One region of the Pseudomonas sp. UMAB-40 genome, then DNA from elsewhere that is predicted to be linked to it. Evidence: riboswitches for the same ligand, from Rfam matches in the RefSeq annotation. Region 1 holds a riboswitch; the other holds the start of a gene.
What was found. A riboswitch is a leader RNA that binds a small molecule or an ion and turns the genes downstream of it on or off. The one in region 1 is predicted to bind cobalamin.

Region 1 (6,710 bases):
CGCGGTGTTCGCCGCCTGCAAATGCGAGCGATAGAACAGCACCGCCGCCACCGGTTGACCGGCCTGCCAGTCGGCTTGCCAATCGTGAAGGTCAGCGGGGCTCTTTTGCGGGTGGTAAATCGCTGTGCGCGGCAGGGTTTGCGGCTCGGCCCAGGCGTAATCGCGATCCAGCCAGCGATTGGCCAGGCAGCGGAAAAAATCCAGGCCATTGGCCATACCGCCCTGACGCAAAAACTGCCAGAGCCGGTCGCGGTCGTCGGCGGCCACGGTACTCAGGACGCTGAGTTCCGGGTCCGGGCGATCATCGCCGGGCACCAGAATCAGCTGAACACCGCGCTGGGACAGCTCCACCAGACGCTCGACCCCGTAACGCCAATAGGCGATGCCGCCGTGCAGCGAGATCAGGATCACCTTGGCATGACGCAGCACTTCGTCGACATACAGGTCGACCGACGCGTGATTCTGCACCTGCATCGGGTTGGCCAGGCGCACGCTCGGGTAATCGTCAGGCAGTTGCTGCGCCGCTTCGGCGAGCAGCGCCAGGCTGGAGTCGCCGCTGCACAGGATCACCAGCTCGGCGGGGGTTTGTCCAAGGTCGGCAATGTTGTCATCCGACACGAAACCGCCGGGCTGGGTCCTGAGCAGGTGCATGGCTTAAACGCTGAGCGCGGCGCGCAGTTGCGCTTCAAGCAGCGTGGCGTCCAGTTCTTGGCCGATCAGCACCAGGCGCGTGGTGCGCGCTTCATCGGCGCCCCACTGACGGTCGAAATGCTTGTCGAAACGCGTGCCCACGCCCTGTATCAGCAGGCGCATCGGTTTGTTCGGAATCGCCGCGAACCCTTTGACCCGCAGGATGCCGTGCTGGACCACCAGTTGGGTCAGCGCGTCCAGCAGCAGGCTTTCGTCGGCTTGCGGCAGCTCAATGGAGATCGAATCGAAGGCGTCATGGTCATGATCGTCTTCACCTTCATGGTGGTGATCGTGATGGCTGTGACGGCTGTCGATGTGTTCTTCGGAACCGGCGCCGAGGCCGATCAGCACGTCCAGTGGCACGCGGCCTCTGCTGGCTTCGATGACTTTGACCGCTGGCGGCAGCTCTTCGGCGACTTCCAGGCGCACGCGAGCCAGGTCTTCCGGGCTGATTAGGTCGGCCTTGTTGAGGATCACCAGGTCGGCGCTGGCCAGTTGGTCGGCGAACAGCTCGTGCAACGGCGATTCGTGGTCCAGGTTCGGGTCGAGTTTGCGCTGGGCATCGACCTGATCCGGGAACGCGGCGAAAGTGCCAGCGGCGACGGCCGGGCTGTCGACCACGGTGATGACCGCGTCAACGGTGCAGGCGCTGCGAATTTCGGGCCACTGGAAGGCTTGCACCAGCGGTTTAGGCAGGGCCAGGCCCGAGGTTTCGATGAGGATGTGGTCGAGGTCGCCGCGACGGGCGACGAGTTCGCGCATCACCGGGAAGAATTCTTCCTGGACGGTGCAGCACAGGCAGCCGTTGGCCAGTTCGTAGACGCGGCCGTTGGCTTCTTCTTCGGTGCAGCCGATGGAGCACTGCTTGAGGATTTCGCCGTCGATGCCCAGCTCGCCGAACTCATTGACGATCACCGCGATGCGGCGACCCTGGGCGTTGTCGAGCATGTGCCGCAGCAAGGTGGTTTTGCCCGAGCCGAGGAAGCCGGTAACGATGGTGACGGGGAGTTTGGCCAGTGTTTTCATCGGATGCCCTTTGGCAAGGTGGCGGGCATACGGGACGACAATCGCAGCGACGGGCGCGCGCGGAAGAGTTCGCCACCGGATCACCCCGCCCGGTTGTAGTGAGAATCTGTGTCGAGGCAGGTCTCCTGGCTGACGGTGTGCCGGGCTTGTGGGCCTGGCATTCGCTGCGCCTTCCCGCGAACCCGCTGAACAGGGTTTGCAGTGGCGTGGCAGCGAACATCACCGTTCACAGTTGCGGGGGCAGCCGCGGCATCGACCGCGTTCCCTTCTTAGCTTCGGCAAATGCCGAAGAACCTCGAAAGCGCAAGGCTACGCATGGTGTGGGGGCGGGTCAATGTCTTGTGGCGCCCTCACCGGCCCCTTCGCGGGCAAGCCTCGCTCCTACAGGACGGCAGTGCTTTTGTAGCAGCGAGGCTTGCCCGCGAAGAATTCACCTCGGCATCGAAATGAGAACCCATGCCAATTGACGCCAAACCCCCGCCCATGCTCTCCTACACGCCTTGTTACGGGTGCCCTTCACAGGGTGAAACGGGAAACCGGTGAATCATGTGCTTTACTCAAAGCCATGTCAGTCCGGTGCTGCCCCCGCAACGGTAAGCGAGCGAAGCGTCAGATCCACTGTGCCAGCAGTTCGGCATGGGAAGGTGATGCTTGCAGGTTCAGGCGCAAGCCTTGGCCCCTCGTGAGCCCGGAGACCGGCCCGCAACACAAAGTGACCCTTACGTCACTGAATAACAAACCCGCGGTGGGCGGGCGCTGTTTGAACCTCTGCGCGCCCGACTCGCAGGGGTCTTCCATGCGCTCTATTCACCCGCTGACAGACCAGAGGGATGCGCCATGTCGATCATCAGCAGTACCGACCATAGCTCCGCCAGCACCACCACAACCCTGAGCCAACGTCTGATCGCCGCCATGTGCGCGTCGATCCTTGGCGCGTGCCTCGTGTATTTCGCCGGTTTCTCGCACATCGAAGCGGTGCACAATGCCGCGCACGATACCCGTCACAGCTCCGCCTTCCCGTGCCATTGAGACCTGCCGACATGATCAAGCGTATAGCGCAAACCGCAGGTTTCACCGGACTGCTGGCCGCCCTGCTGCTGACCCTGCTGCAAAGTTTCTGGGTCTCGCCGCTGATTCTGCAGGCCGAAACCTACGAAAAATCCGAGCCGGCCGCTGTTGAAGTTCACGAACACGCCGCCGGTGTTGCCGCTCACAGTCACGACGCTGAAGCCTGGGAACCGGAAGACGGCTGGCAGCGCGTGCTGTCGACCACGGGCGGTAACCTGGTGGTCGCCGTCGGCTTTGCCTTGATGCTCGCCGGTCTCTACACCTTGCGTGCACCGACCAAAACCTCCCAGGGCTTGCTTTGGGGCCTGGCCGGTTACGCGACGTTCGTGCTGGCGCCGACCCTCGGCCTGCCGCCTGAACTGCCGGGCACTGCCGCAGCGGATCTGGCCCAACGGCAACTCTGGTGGATTGGCACGGCCGCCTCCACCGCTGTCGGCATCGCCTTGATTGTGTTCAGCCGTCACTGGCTGATGAAGATCCTCGGCGTGGCGATTCTCGCCGTTCCGCACGTGATCGGCGCGCCGCAACCGGAAGTGCACTCGATGCTCGCGCCGGAAGCGCTGGAAGCGCAGTTCAAAATCGCGTCGCAGCTGACCAACGTCGCGTTCTGGCTGGCTTTGGGCCTGATCAGCGCCTGGTTGTTCCGCCGCAAAAGCGATGGCCAATACCACGCATGATTGATACCCGCGCAGCGCCGACTTTAGTGGTCGGCCTGGGCTGCCAGCGCGGCTGCCCCGCCAGCACGCTGCGGGCGTTGATCGTTCAGGCATTGCAGGCTCATCAAATCGGACTTCACCAGATCAAGGCCCTGGCCAGCATCGACTTGAAGCGTAATGAGCCTGGCCTGATCGAACTCGCCGAACAACTCGCGTTGCCGCTGATGTATTTCAGCCGTGAGCAATTGGAAGGTTATAAACCGCAACTCAGCCATCATTCGGACATCGCGTTCGAACGCACTGGCTGCTACGGCGTGGCGGAAAGTGCCGCCCTGGCCCTGGTCGAACACCTGGCCCAGGCACCGGCGAAACTGCTGATTTCGCGACAAAAATATGCACAGGCCACCCTGGCATTGGCCTGCGTTGCGTAAGATCCCCGATAATCCCCACCTTCGATCATGAGCAATCTTCATCTGAAGCCTTGCCCAAGCCCCTTTTCTGACAGACTCTTTATTCAAAGGAACGGACGATGACCGTCTACTTCATTGGCGCAGGTCCCGGCGACCCGGAACTGATCACCGTCAAAGGCCAACGGCTGATTCGCAGTTGTCCGGTGATCATTTACGCCGGCTCTTTAGTGCCCGCCGCCGTGCTCGAAGGCCATTGTGCCGAACAGGTGGTCAACAGCGCCGAACTGCACCTGGAGCAGATCATCGAACTGATCAAGACCGCCCATGCCAACGGTCAGGACGTGGCGCGGGTGCATTCGGGTGATCCGAGTCTTTACGGGGCGATTGGTGAGCAGATTCGCTATTTGCGTGAACTGGGGATTGCGTTTGAAATCGTTCCTGGGGTTACGGCGACGGCGGCTTGTGCGGCGCTGTTGGGGGCTGAACTGACGCTACCCGACGTTTCACAGAGTGTGATTCTGACCCGCTACGCCGACAAAACCGTGATGCCGGCCGGTGAAGAACTGGGGAGCCTGGCCCAGCACGGGGCGACCATGGCGATTCATTTGGGGGTTAATCATCTGGAGAGGATTCTGGCGGAATTGCTGCCGCATTACGGCGCCGACTGCCCGATTGCGGTGATTCACCGGGCGACCTGGCCGGATCAGGATTGGGTGGTGGGGACGATTGCGGACATTGCCGCGAAGGTTGAAGCGAAAGGTTTTCGGCGCACGGCGTTGATTCTGGTGGGTCGGGTGTTGGGTAGCGATCAGTTCAGCGAGTCGTCGCTGTATCGCGCGGGGCATGCGCATCTCTACAGGCCATAGGACCCCAACGCGAGCCTGTTCGCGATGGGGCCAGTGAATTTCACCCATAAAAAAACGGCACTCACGGGTGCCGTTTTTTCATTTCGCAGCGAACACCTTAGTAGTAGGCGTTTTCTTTCTGCGTATGGTCCGTCACATCGCGTACACCCTTGAGCTCGGGAATGCGCTCAAGCAAGGTGCGCTCGATGCCTTCGCGAAGGGTGACGTCTGCCTGGCCGCAGCCCTGGCAACCGCCGCCGAACTTCAGCACGGCGATGCCGTCTTCGACCACATCGATCAGGCTGACCTGACCGCCGTGGCTGGCCAGCCCAGGATTGATCTCGGTTTGCAGGTAGTAGTTGATACGCTCATTGACCGGGCTGTCAGCATTGACCATCGGGACTTTGGCGTTGGGCGCCTTGATCGTCAGCTGGCCGCCCATGCGGTCCGTGGCATAGTCGACGACCGCGTCATCCAGGAAAGCTTCGCTGAACGAATCGATGTAGGCGGTGAAGCTTTTGAGCCCCAACGCGGTGTCTTCAGGTTTTTCTTCGCCCGGCTTGCAGTACGCAATGCAGGTTTCGGCGTACTGGGTGCCAGGCTGGGTGATAAAGACGCGGATGCCAATACCCGGGGTGTTCTGCTTGGAGAGCAGATCAGCCAGATAATCGTGGGCGGCGTCGGTGATGGTAATAGCGGTCATGGAAACTCCTCGCAGGCTTGGGCGCAGTTTACGCCAATCATCGCGCCGTACAAAGTCCTAGTATTTTTGTCGGGAAAGAGCCAGAGCCGCGTTATTCGCTGATTCGCCGTCGATCCACTCTTTAAGCCACCGATAGCTGCGTTTTTCTACATATTCGTAACTTGCCCAGGACGCCACGCCGATGGCCACCACACAAACGGCGAACATCAGGTAAGGATTTAGCCCATAACGCTGTGCGACAAACCCGCCAACCGACAGCACCAACACGTGCATCAGGTAAACCGAGTAGGAACAATCGCCAAGCACCCTGAACAGCCGGGAGTTCTCGACATAGCGCTCCAGCGCCATACACGCCATCACCAACACCGCACCGGGGACGCCCCAGGCCAGGAAGCGTGGCTGCGGCGCCAGGTTATAAATCGCCAGCAACGCGCCGCCAATCCCCAACAAGGGCAGCCAGAAACCGGGTTTGATCCAGCCGCGCCGATAGATCATGCCGATGGCGATCCCCAGCAAAAACTCATAAACAATGTCCGAGCGGTAGAACTCGCTGATCCAGCCATAACCGGTCCACGCCTGGCACACCGCAAACAGCAACGCCGCGACGATCAGCAGCCGAACCTGCAAGCGGAACAGCAATGCCCAGGCAAACAGCACGTAGAACAGCATTTCGTAGTTCAGCGTCCAGCCGACATTGAGGGTCGGATAGATCCCGTAGCCACCGGGGTTTTCCGTGGGAATGAATAACAACGACAGCAGGAAATGTGACCAGTCGACCGTCTGGTCCGGCAACACAGGCTGTGCGAACACGACCACCAACGCCATCAGCACCGTGTACAGCCAGTACGCCGGCACGATGCGAAACAGTCGATACAAGAGAAACCGTGCGGGCGGCAGCGATTTACCTTCGGTGGACAGGAAGATCACCAGGCCACTGATGACGAAGAAAATATCAACGCCCACCGCGCCCTTGTCGATGAACATCTGCCCCACGGGGCCACGGGCCTTGAAGTCGAAGAAAATCTGCATGAAGTGGTGGCAGACCACGGTCCAGGCCGCGACGGCGCGCAGTGCCTGTACTGAAATCAACATCGGCGCTCCTCCGATCGCAATCCCAAAACCACCACACATCCCCTGTGGGAGCGGGCTTGCTCGCGAAAGCGGTGTGTCAGTCGCCATCAGTGTTGCTGATACACCGCTTTCGCGAGCAAGCCCGCTCCCACAGGGGTTTGGCGGTGCCTATGAAATCCGACACCTGCCCACGCTTAAAGGTCGATCAAAGATTCTCGTACCGGTTCATGTCCAGCACGCC
Region 2 (6,710 bases), on a different contig from region 1:
GATGCGCGGCAGCACCGGCACCAGCACTTTGAGCACGCGCTCAGCCTTGTCGGTCTGGCGCTGATCGATGCCGTCCTCGGCCTCCAGGTGCAAATCCATCACATACGGCAGCACGCCGATCACCGGTTTACCAGTGCGCGCTTCCAGCCAATCGAGACCGGGTTGCAGCAAGGCGATGTCGCCGCGAAATCGGTTGATGATGAAGCCTTTGACCCGCGCCTGCTCGGTCGGCGACAGCAGTTCCAGCGTGCCCACCAGATGCGCAAAGACCCCACCGCGATTGATGTCGGCGATCAACACCACCGGGCAATCCACCGCTTCGGCAAAGCCCATGTTGGCAATGTCGCCGGCACGCAGATTGATCTCGGCCGGCGAGCCTGCGCCTTCGACCATGACCACCGGATACGCCGCGCTCAATCGTTCATGGGAAGCCAGCACGGCTTGCATGGCGATGGCTTTGTAGTCGTGATAGGCGACCGCGTTCATGGTCGTGACCGCGCGACCATGAATGATGACCTGGGCGCCGGTGTCGCTGTTGGGTTTGAGCAGCACCGGATTCATGTCGGTGTGCGGTTCAAGGTTGGCCGCCTGGGCCTGCACCGCCTGGGCGCGGCCGATCTCGCCACCGTCGGCGGTCACGGCACTGTTAAGGGCCATGTTCTGCGGTTTGAACGGCACGACGCGCACACCCTGACGCGTGACCCAGCGACACAACGCCGTCACCAGCGTGCTTTTACCGGCGTCGGAAGTGGTGCCCTGCACCATCAACGTTGTCATTGGTTGTCCTTTACGAAGGCTTGAAGCGCTTGCTCAAGACGCCGCCAATCGGCTTCATCCGCCGGCAAGCCGAAACGCACGCTGCTGTTGTGGCTGAACAACCGCAGCAAGATGCCGCGCCGAGCCATGAATTCATGAAGCGCTTCGGCATGCTCGGTCATCAGCCATTGAAAAAAGGCGCAACCACCCTGCGGCTGCAAACCATACTGCCCAAGCAAAAGCGCCAGGCGTTTGCTGGCCTCTTCGCTGCGCGCGCGCTGCCTTGCGTGGCCTTCGGTGTCCAGCAGACAGGCTTGGCCCAACACGCGTGTCGGCCCGCTGACCGCCCACGGGCCCACCTGCTCGGCGAGCAACTTGAGCAACTTGCGCTCGGCCAGCACAAAGCCCAATCGCACACCGGCCAGGCCAAAAAACTTGCCGAAGGAACGCAGCACGATCAGGCCGACCTGATGGGCAAACGGTGCGAGGCTCAACGCCGGCGTGTTGTCCATGAACGCTTCGTCCACCACCAGCCAGCCGCCGCGCGAGGCCAGTCGGGCGTGCCAGTCGAGCAGGCGACTCGGGCTCAGGCTCAAGCCTGTCGGGTTGTTCGGGTTGACCACCACCAGCACGTCGAGGCTGTCGATATAGAAGTCGACTTCCTGCTCCAGCACTTCGCGCACGATGTAACCATTGCTGCGCCATGCGTGCGCGTGTTCGGCGTAACACGGCGACAGCACGCCGACCTTACCGGCCCGACGCAAACGCGGCAGCAACTGGATGGCCATTTGCGAACCGGCCACCGGCAGCACCTGTCCGGTGCCGTAAAAATCGCAAGCGGCCTGCTCCAGACCGTCATCGGTTTCCGGCAAGCGAGCCCAGGCGCGCGACGGAATGTCCGGGATCGGGAATGGCCACGGCGCGAGGCCGCTGGACAGGTCCAGCCAGTCAGCTTCAGCAATGCCGTATTCGAGCGCTGCCTTGCGCAAGCGACCACCGTGCTCAAGCATAGAATTCAGCTCCCACGCAGAGAATCAGCAGCCATAACCATACCCCGCGCTGAACCAATTGCCAGCCACGGTCGATGGAATCGGCATCCGCCGGCACGCCTTCGCCCAGTTGCGGACGCTGATGCAGTTCACCGTGATAGATCGCCGCCCCGCCCAACTCGACGCCGAGCGCACCGGCGCCGGCCGCCATGACGGGCCCGGCGTTGGGGCTGTCCCAGGTTGGGCCCTGGGTGCGCCAGCATTTCAACGCCAGTCGGGTTTTGCCCAGCAGCGCGTAGGTCAACGCCACCAGGCGCGCAGGAATGTAGTTGAGGACGTCGTCGATCTTCGCCGCCGCCCAACCGAAACGTTCGAAGCGTTCGTTGCGATAACCCCACATGGCATCCAGGGTGTTGCTCAAGCGATAGAGCACCACGCCGGGCGCGCCGGCCACGGCAAACCAGAACAGCGCAGCGAATACCGCGTCGCTGCCGTTCTCCAGGACTGATTCAGTGGCGGCGCGGGCCACTTCGGTTTTATCCAGTTCGGCGGTCTGACGGCTGACCAAATAACCCACGCGCTTGCGGGCTTCGTCCAGATCATCACTGCGCAAAGCCTTGGCCACCGGCTCGACGTGCTCACCGAGGCTACGCATGCCGAGGGCGCAATAGAGCGCGAGAATTTCGACAATCCAGCCGACATAAGGCGCCCAGGAAAACGCCGTGGCGAGCAAGGTCAGCGGCACGACCGCGATCACCCACGCGGTGACGCCATGGCTGCGCCAGCCACGTCCCTCACCGTTGAAACGTTGCTCGATGCGGTCGGCAAAACGGCCGAACGCCACCAGCGGATGCCAGCGTTTGGGTTCACCCAGCAGCGCGTCCAGCGCAACCGCGGCGACACTCAATAACGCCACACTCATTGACTCACTCCCCAATAATTTTCATACAGCAACTCACTGAGCGGACGCGCCTGCGCCCACCCTTCGAGTACCAGCATCGGCGCCGGATAGAATTCCTTGACCGGGCCGAGGCAAAGAACCGCCAACGGCTTGGCCCCGGGCGGCAAACCCAACAGGTCCGCCAGCGCTTGCGGCTCGAACAGCGACACCCAGCCCATGCCCAGACCTTCGGCTCGGGAGGCCAGCCAGAGGTTCTGGATCGCGCAGGACAACGAGGCCATGTCCATTTCCGGCAAGGTGCGTCGACCGAAGATGTGGCGCTCGCGATCGTCCATCAGCGCGGCGACCAACACCTCGGCGCAGTCATTGATGCCTTCGACCTTGAGCTTCATGAATTCGTCGGTGCGCTCGCCGAGGGCTTCGGCGGTGCGGATGCGTTCTTCTTCCACCAGCTGCTGGATCTTGCCGCGCAGGGCCCGGTCGCTGATGCGGATGAAGCGCCAGGGCTGCATCAGGCCGACGCTGGGGGCCTGATGGGCGGCTTCGAGCAGGCGTCGTAACAACGACGGCTCGACCGTGCCGCCGCTGAAGTGGCGCATGTCGCGACGTTCGGCAATGGCCCGGTACACCGCTTCGCGTTCGGCCTTGCTGAATGCGTTGTCGGTCATGGCCTCTTCGCGAGCAAGCCCGCTCCCACAGTGGACCGCGTTTTTTCAGACAACACATCTTCAACTGTGGGAGCGGGCTTGCTCGCGAAGGCGTCCTCACAGTTGGGCGCAAACAGTGCGGCAACCGCCGAAGGATTCGACGGGAAATAAAAATGCACGTAAGAAGCCGTCATCCGCCCCTCACGATAAACCGCCTCCGCCCCACGCCCGCCATTCGGACTCAGCCCACGAGCAATCGGCTCAAGTTCGGTGCTGGTCAACGAATGGTGATAGGTGTGCCCACGCAGCGAACCTTCCGGCAACTCAACCGCTTGCAACGCCAACGCGGCCAGACGCTTTTGCATCACCGCATCACCTTTGAGCAAGCCCACCAGTTCAGCGCGAGTGCCTTCGACATCGGTCAATGAATCGAGCAGGTACAACATCCCGCCACACTCGGCCAGCAACGGCTTGCCGGCAGCATGATGGGCGCGGATCGCGTCGAGCATCGGGGTGTTCTGCGACAGCGCCACATGGTGCAGTTCCGGATAACCGCCCGGCAGATAAAGGCTGTCAGCTTCCGGCAAATCAACATCGCGGATCGGCGAGAAGAACAGCAATTCGGCGCCCATGGCCCGCAGCAAATCCAGGCTCGCGCCGTAGGTGAAGGCGAACGCTTCATCACGGGCCACGGCAATTCGGATGCCTTTAAGCAAAGGCTCGGCGGCGATCACGTCGGGTCCGGCGAATTCCACGGCGGGCGGCAGCGCCACATCGCAACTGCTGGCCAGCGATTCGGCCGCCGCATCGAGGCGCAGGTCGAGATCGTTCAACTCGCTGGCCTGGACCAGACCGAGATGCCGACTCGGCAATTCGATCCCGGTTTCCCGCGACAAGGCGCCATACCAGCGCAAGCCTTCAGTCAGGCTGCCTTCGAGCAATTGCGCATGACGCAGCGTGCCCACGCGATTGGCCAATACACCGGCAAACGGCAGGTCCGGCTGATACTTCGCCAGCCCCAACGCCAGCGCACCAAAGGTCTGCGCCATGGCCGTGCCGTCGATCACCCCGAGCACCGGCACACCGAAGTGCCGCGCCAGGTCAGCGCTGGACGGCGTACCGTCGAACAGGCCCATGACGCCTTCGATGAGGATCAGGTCGGCCTCCCCGGCCGCTTCCCACAACAGACGACGACTTTCCTGCTCGCCGACCATCCACATGTCCAGTTGATACACCGGCGCACCGCTGGCGCGCTCGAGAATCATCGGGTCGAGAAAGTCCGGGCCGCATTTGAACACGCGGACCTTGCGCCCCTGATTGCGGTGCAAACGGGCCAGCGCGGCGGTGACGGTGGTCTTGCCCTGACCGGAGGCCGGCGCGGCAATCAATACCGCTGGGCATTGACGATGGCTGTTCATAAAGTGCAGCTCACAACTCGACGCCTTTTTGCGCTTTGATCCCGGCCTGGAACGCGTGCTTGATCACGCCCATTTCGGTGACCGTGTCGGCCAGTTCGATCATCTCTGGTTTGGCGCCGCGACCGGTGACCACCACGTGTTGCATCGGCGGACGCGCCTGCAAATCACTGAGTACCTGATCGAGGTCGAGGTAGCCGTGCTTGAGGGCGATGTTCAACTCATCCAGCACCACCAGACCGATCGACGGGTCACGCAACAGCTCCTGGGACACCGCCCACGCGGCCTCGGCGGCGGCGATGTCACGCTGACGGTCCTGGGTTTCCCAGGTGAAGCCCTCGCCCATCACATGAAAACGCACCTGCTCCGGAAAGCGCCGGAAGAACAGCTCTTCGCCAGTGCTGTTACGGCCCTTGATGAACTGCACCACGCCGCACTGCATGCCGTGGCCCATGGACCGGGCGAGCATGCCAAAGGCCGAGCTGCTCTTGCCTTTGCCGTTGCCAGTCAGCACCAGCAGCAGGCCGCACTCATTCGGCGAGTTGGCGATGCGTTCGTCGATGACGGCTTTTTTGCGCTGCATGCGCGCCAGGTGGCGTTCGTCACGATCAGGGGAATCAGTCATGGGGGAGCTCTCCGTTGAGGCTGGATAACGGCGGGCAGGCACAAGAATAGACGGCAAGAAGCCTGGCATCGCCCACCGTGATGCCGTTGGATGAATCAGGCCGGTCTCCGGGCTCATGAGCGGCTCGCGCCGGACTGCGCGCCTTCCCATGTCAGTCGACACAGTGGCTCAAGACGCAGTGTTCACTCATTTACCGTTGCGGGGGCAGGGCCGGGATCGTGACGTTTCGTCGCTTGGCGATAGTCACTCACCGGCTTCCCTGTTTCACTCTGTCGGCCATCGCCACAGAGCACCTGAAACAAGCCGCGAAGGTTAGAGGGTTGGGGGTGGAGCGTCAATTGAAGACAAAGCGCGAGCGCTCGATATACTGCCGCCCATCAATTACCTGACGCCCATCTTGCACCACACTGTCAGCAGTGATATCAAAGCGCCACAAACCCAACAACACAATTACAAGGGTGAGCAACATGCAAGGCATGATCATCAGCAATCCGAGGCTGGAATTCCTGCGACCGGTGCTGGAACGCTGGTTTGACTGTATCGACCGCTACAACGCCGTGCGCGGCGATAACGACACGCCATATTGGTACGACGAGAAAGCCAACCTTGGCCTGCTCTCCGCCGCAGCGTGGATGGCGGAAATGGTCACGCTGCAACAAACGCCGACCCGTAAACAGAACGAAGAAGGCGAACGCAACAGCCGCGCCGACCTGTTTATCGCCTCCACTGAAGAGCGCGCCTACCTCCAGACCACGCAACGCTGGCCGCGGGTTAATAACCTGAACCTGACCCAGGCGCTGCAGGACATCACCAGCGACGCCAAACGCATCAGCTATTCCAGCGACCTGAAACTCGGCTGCCTGTTCGTTGCGCCTCAAAAGGCCCAGCAGAGCGCGACGCCGGAAGAACTCCAGGACATGGTCGACGACCTGCAAAAGGAACACAGCTGCGCCGTGGCCTGGTATTTCCCATACGCCTACCGCAAGTTGCGCAACGAAGCCGGCAACTATCACCCCGGCATCGCTGTGCTGCTCAAGGAAGCCCGCGGCTGACCGGTTGAACCATCGCGTGCTTAAGCTTCTCTATGATTAAGACAATGCACTCATAGGGAAGACCAGCATGCGCAAGCCCCAGCTCGTTCTCGTCATCGTGCTCGCCGGAGGGCTCGCCGCCTGTGGCGAAACCTCCAGCCTGCAAGTCTCCGACGGCACCGGCCCGTCACCCAAGCTGCCCGAACCGAACAAGACCCTGATCCCGACGGTGAACATCGCCCCGGCGATCGGCTGGCCGGATGGCGCGAAACCCACCGCTGCGGCGGGCACTCAAGTGGCGGCATTTGCCGAAGGGCTCGATCACCCGCGCTGGCTCTACGTGCTG

Region 2: another riboswitch for cobalamin. It lies ahead of cobO (cob(I)yrinic acid a,c-diamide adenosyltransferase); the one in region 1 lies ahead of K0F88_RS26760 (CbtB-domain containing protein).

The regions. Positions count from the first base shown of each region.
Region 1 covers NZ_LT607573.1:58,625-65,334, forward strand. Annotated here, with positions in the region: gene cobN (cobaltochelatase subunit CobN) at 1-651, opposite strand, end outside; gene cobW (cobalamin biosynthesis protein CobW) at 655-1,716, opposite strand; cobalamin riboswitch at 1,814-2,029, opposite strand; cobalamin riboswitch at 2,207-2,435, shown strand; gene K0F88_RS26760 (CbtB-domain containing protein) at 2,554-2,745, shown strand; gene K0F88_RS26765 (CbtA family protein) at 2,757-3,461, shown strand; gene K0F88_RS26770 (cobalamin biosynthesis protein) at 3,458-3,871, shown strand; gene cobM (precorrin-4 C(11)-methyltransferase) at 3,970-4,716, shown strand; gene nfuA (Fe-S biogenesis protein NfuA) at 4,814-5,398, opposite strand; gene K0F88_RS26785 (acyltransferase) at 5,456-6,490, opposite strand; gene K0F88_RS26790 (fatty acid cis/trans isomerase) at 6,675-6,710, opposite strand, start outside.
Region 2 covers NZ_LT607560.1:105,017-111,726, forward strand. Annotated here, with positions in the region: gene K0F88_RS15490 (cobyric acid synthase) at 1-777, opposite strand, end outside; gene cobD (threonine-phosphate decarboxylase CobD) at 774-1,766, opposite strand; gene cbiB (adenosylcobinamide-phosphate synthase CbiB) at 1,759-2,667, opposite strand; gene bluB (5,6-dimethylbenzimidazole synthase) at 2,664-3,314, opposite strand; gene K0F88_RS15510 (cobyrinate a,c-diamide synthase) at 3,311-4,711, opposite strand; gene cobO (cob(I)yrinic acid a,c-diamide adenosyltransferase) at 4,722-5,333, opposite strand; cobalamin riboswitch at 5,414-5,645, opposite strand; gene K0F88_RS32435 (hypothetical protein) at 5,668-5,802, opposite strand; gene K0F88_RS15520 (hypothetical protein) at 5,801-6,385, shown strand; gene K0F88_RS15525 (sorbosone dehydrogenase family protein) at 6,453-6,710, shown strand, end outside.